2 regions of the Cellvibrio chitinivorans genome follow, and region 1 is predicted to be linked to the other one. Evidence: predicted binding sites of a transcription regulator. Region 1 holds the regulator's gene; the other holds the start of a gene.

Region 1 (2,206 bases):
TATCCGAATTGGCAATTTTCGGCGGTTCTTTAGTGAGATCGGCATCGACATTGAAGTTGACAATTGCATTGTGCAAACCACGCGTTAAACGCCCGACAGATTGAAAAATATGACGGTCGCGCGCTTGAGTGATGGTATGAATTAGCACTGATGCTTCTTCGAACTGATCGCTTTGTAATTTTTCGGTGAGCAGCTTGGCGCACTCTTTCAGTTCGATCACAAATTCTTCATTGAAGGATGTTTGGAGTTCAGATGCCATGACAACGCCTTATTTATTATTTGATCGAAGACAATTAACCGACGCGATCAAAAATTTTCTCGATTTTTTCCTTCAGTGCTTGCGCAGTAAACGGTTTAACCACATAACCATTCACTCCCGCTTGCGCCGCCTCGATGATTTGGTCGCGCTTGGCTTCCGCTGTCACCATTAATACCGGCAAGGTGCGCAACTTTTCATCGGCGCGAACAGCCTTGAGCAAATCGATTCCGGTCATGCCTGGCATATTCCAGTCAGTTACCAAAAACTGGAAATCACCACTTTTCAGCATAGGTAATGCCGTGACGCCATCATCTGCTTCATGGGTATTGGAAAAGCCCAAATCCCGCAGCAAGTTTTTAATGATCCGTCGCATTGTTGAAAAGTCATCAACAATCAAGATCTTCATATTCTTATCCAACGCAACCTCCACCACCCTGACGGGATTTTCATTTACTCATAGTCTAGTAGGAGTTAAAGCTTCGGCCAGTGCTGGCACACAAATCTTCAACTTTTAATGCGAATCATAGCCCAAATACCTGTAAATACAGAGTTTTTGCTAGTTATCTATGAAATCACAGCCAATTCGCCTGATATTTGAACAAGCTTCAGCCCGCTTGCCAATCCGCCAGCTTGTGGCGTAAACGCGCCGCCGCCTGACTGTGAATCTGACTAACGCGGGATTCACTTACCCCAAGCACCAAACCGATCTCTTTCAGGTTGAGCTCTTGATCATAATAAAGCGCCAGCACCATGCGTTCGCGTTCGGGTAAAAGTGCGATGGCTTTTGCCAACGCCTGTTTTAAACCATCGCGCTGGATACCATCGAGCGGGCTGACAAATGCACTGCTGTGCTCAGAAGCATCGATGTTGCTGTCTTCTTCACCAAAGGTTTCTTCGTAACTAAATAAACGGCTGCCGTTGGAGTCTTGCAGCATTTCAAAATATTCTTCGAGTTCAACCCCCAGCTCAGCGGCGACTTCGCTATCGCTTGCATCGCGACCGGTGCGCGCTTCAACTGCCGCAACCGCTTGAGCTACTCTGCGCGCATTGCGATGCACCGAGCGAGGCACCCAGTCACCGCGGCGCATCTCATCGACAATCGCACCGCGAATACGAATTCCGGCATATGTTTCAAAACTCGCACCGCGCGAGGCGTCATATTTTTGGGAGGCTTCGATAAGGCCGATCATGCCGGCCTGAATCAGATCGTCTACCTGCACACTGGCAGGCATACGCATCATCATGTGATAAGCGATACGCTTAACTAAGGGAGCGTATTCTTCAATATTGATCTGGGCATCAAGTAAGGTTTTTTTATCGTACATGGCTAAACCATTGACTGCGGCCATTGAGCGCCCTCTTTTCAGTAATAATCTGGCAGCGTCCCAACAGCCTTGCGGTACAGCGTGTTTTATATATCCACTTCCCTACTACCATTTGCAGGTTAACGCGCATTCGCTGCCTGCAACAAACGCTCAACAAAAAATTCCAATCGCCCAGTAGGCGAATTGGGCAGCGGCCATTTATCAACTGTTTGCGCGAGTGCACGTATCGCAACAGCCGCTTTTGATGAAGGCGCAAACTCAAGTAGCGCCTTTTGTTTTTGTACAGCTTTGCGCACATTTTCATCAAATGGAATCTGCCCCACAAACTGCAAGGTCACATCCAAAAAGCGCTCACACACCGTATTAAGTTTGTTAAACATGTTGATGCCTTCTTGCGGTGTGCGAGTCATATTCGCCACAACCCGGAAGCGCTGCATGCCGTATTCTTTATTGAGTAATTTGATCAACGCGTAGGAATCGGTGATGGATGATGGCTCATCACACACGACGATCATCACTTCATTGGCGGCGCGCACAAAACTCACAACGGTATCGGAAATACCAGCGGCAGTATCAATGACTAATATGTCGACCTGATCGGACAAATCATTAAATGCATTAA
Region 2 (2,206 bases), 230 kb from region 1:
TACGCCGGGATTTGGGGCTATTACGCGGATAGCGACCGTCAAATGCTGGAGGAGGGCGATATAGAAGAAGCGCTAAATGCAGCTTCTGCAATTGGCGATGACAAACTGCAACAACAAGCTGGTGGTGTAGTGCGCCCGGAAAGCTTTACTCACGGCAGTTCAAAGCAGCGAGTTGCTTGGTTCAAGCGGGGTTTCGAGCAAGGGAAGGTGGAGGCGTGTAATACCTTTAAATAGAGTTGAGCGCTTTGCTTTCACCAAACGAAAAGGCCAGCATGTTTGCTGGCCTTTTTTAATCGCCTTGTATCAGGCTTTAGCGACGGTATAGGTCGAGGTATGTTGGGTTTTTGTGCCTTGTGCGGTGTAGAGCGATGGTGCCGCGACTTTGCCGCGCAGTAAACCAAGCAAATGGTTCAGGGTTTGTTGTGAGCGTGCGATCATCTTGCCGTTGATGTCGTTCATCTTTTGGCAGTCTTCAAATTCACTGACCACTAATTTCCAATCGTTCACCAGCGGTTGAGTGGTGGCATTGCGCTGTAAAAACTGATCCCAGCCATCGGCATTTGCAGGCAAATTTAGGGTGGTGAGAATTTGTTGGCGCTGTTTCGCGTTATGGTTGAGTTGATCAAGCAAAATCGCTTTTTGCTCAACGATGCGCGGGAGTTCATCTTGTTTGCGCTGTTCCAATTGTTCGCGTTCATGTGCGAGCAATTGTTTGAGTTGAGCAAGAGCGGCGGAGTCCTGCGCGATCATGTCACGCAGTAATGTGATGTTGAGAGACATAGCAACCTCTTCGATTAGGTAAAACTTCTACTTCGATAACTTTTAGTTAAATATGCTGGTAGTTAAATGAGCCGATAGTCAATCAGCTGGTGCAAAGGCAAATTGTAAAAGCAAAACACTAGCGGATTACCAGCACAGGGGAGGGCTGTTAATCCGCCGGTTAGTTGTTAGCCCAGTAATTCGTCTTGGTTGAGCATATTTTCAGCAATACGCTCAGGATTGATCTCAAAGCGACCTTCTGCGATGGCGCGTCTGATTTCCGCCACCTTGTCCATATCGACATCAGGTGAGCTCTCGATCTTGGCTTGCAGGCGTCCAAGATTTTGCGCTTCTTGGCTCAAAACCACTTGGTCGCCAGCAGCTTTGCTCGCTGGAGCTGCTTCTGGTGTTTTGGTTTCGGGTGTATTCGGCGCTGCAGGTTTGCTGCGAGTACCCTTGGTACTTACCGAGTCCAGCGTGTTGTTGGTATTTAAAATCATGTTGTTCCCCTGTATGCCTGTGAGCGAATGGCTCTTGGGCGATTAACGTCAAAAATGCCGCGGTTGCTATGTCGTGACAGTGATGACTCCCATAATGGTGAGTGCAATTTTGGGAGTCTCTGGCAGGCTATCGGCCAGTTGTCGCCTAACTTTAGCAAATATTTAAAATATCTTTCATGAACCCGGAAGCGGATTCTTCTTATAAATCAAAGCGTTTGCACTTTTCACATCAGAGCGTTTGCGCTCTTCATTTAAAGTGTTTGCACTAGGCCCTGGCTGACCACCACACCGCTGATGACGCGCTCTGATGAATTGTTGCGTACGCGTATTTTCTGGCCGATACGTCCATCCGCCATAGCTGTTCCCATACTGCTGACCTTGATGCTGCCCGCCAGAGATTCTAGTGTCACAAGTTCGCCGCGCTTTACAGCGGTAGGTGCATCTAAAACGGCGGTTCTAAAGGGTTCGCCTTTACCGATGTTGCGTTTGGCTTCTTTGCCGATAATCGCCTCTGCATCGGGTAAAAATGCCTGCCGAATGCTGCTGACATTGACCGTATTGCTGGTAATGTGGGCTTGGCTGATTATTTCTCCGCGAGCTATATCGCGCCCGGCAATGGCAATTTCACGATAAATGGTGACTTGCGCTGGTACATGCACCGACCAGGTTTTGCCGCCATCACACTGGGCTTTCACACTGATGTTGCCGCCAAAACCGCTTTGATCCTGATTGATAAATTCGACCGGCTGCGAGCAACTAGCAAGGCGCAGGCGGTTATCCAAATTGCTGACACTGATATCGATGCGTTCATGGGTAGATTGCTTGTAATCAGCCGCCAAAAAACTGGCGATATCGAGTTTCAATTGCTGCAATGGATAGATTTGTGCCAAAACCGATGAGCTTAGGCTGGATAGCAGTATGCACAACCCTGCGATTGGCAAGGTTGA

What was found. Region 1 encodes FliA, which starts transcription of late flagellar genes. Its sites were predicted from a motif close to TAAAGTTATNNNNNNNNCGGCCGATANCC; they were not measured.
Region 2: flgM (flagellar biosynthesis anti-sigma factor FlgM) is a predicted target of FliA. The motif match lies at 1,385-1,413, and genes of this name have one in related genera.

What each region holds. Positions count from the first base shown of each region.
Region 1 is NZ_JAYKKN010000002.1:571,324-573,529, forward strand. It holds gene SPL68_RS09165 (protein phosphatase CheZ) at 1-259, opposite strand, end outside; gene cheY (chemotaxis response regulator CheY) at 294-677, opposite strand; gene SPL68_RS09175 (RNA polymerase sigma factor FliA) at 865-1,608, opposite strand; gene SPL68_RS09180 (MinD/ParA family protein) at 1,704-2,206, opposite strand, start outside.
Region 2 is NZ_JAYKKN010000002.1:339,228-341,433, forward strand. It holds gene ypfJ (KPN_02809 family neutral zinc metallopeptidase) at 1-234, shown strand, start outside; gene SPL68_RS08205 (flagella synthesis protein FlgN) at 304-780, opposite strand; gene flgM (flagellar biosynthesis anti-sigma factor FlgM) at 948-1,259, opposite strand; gene flgA (flagellar basal body P-ring formation chaperone FlgA) at 1,511-2,206, opposite strand, start outside.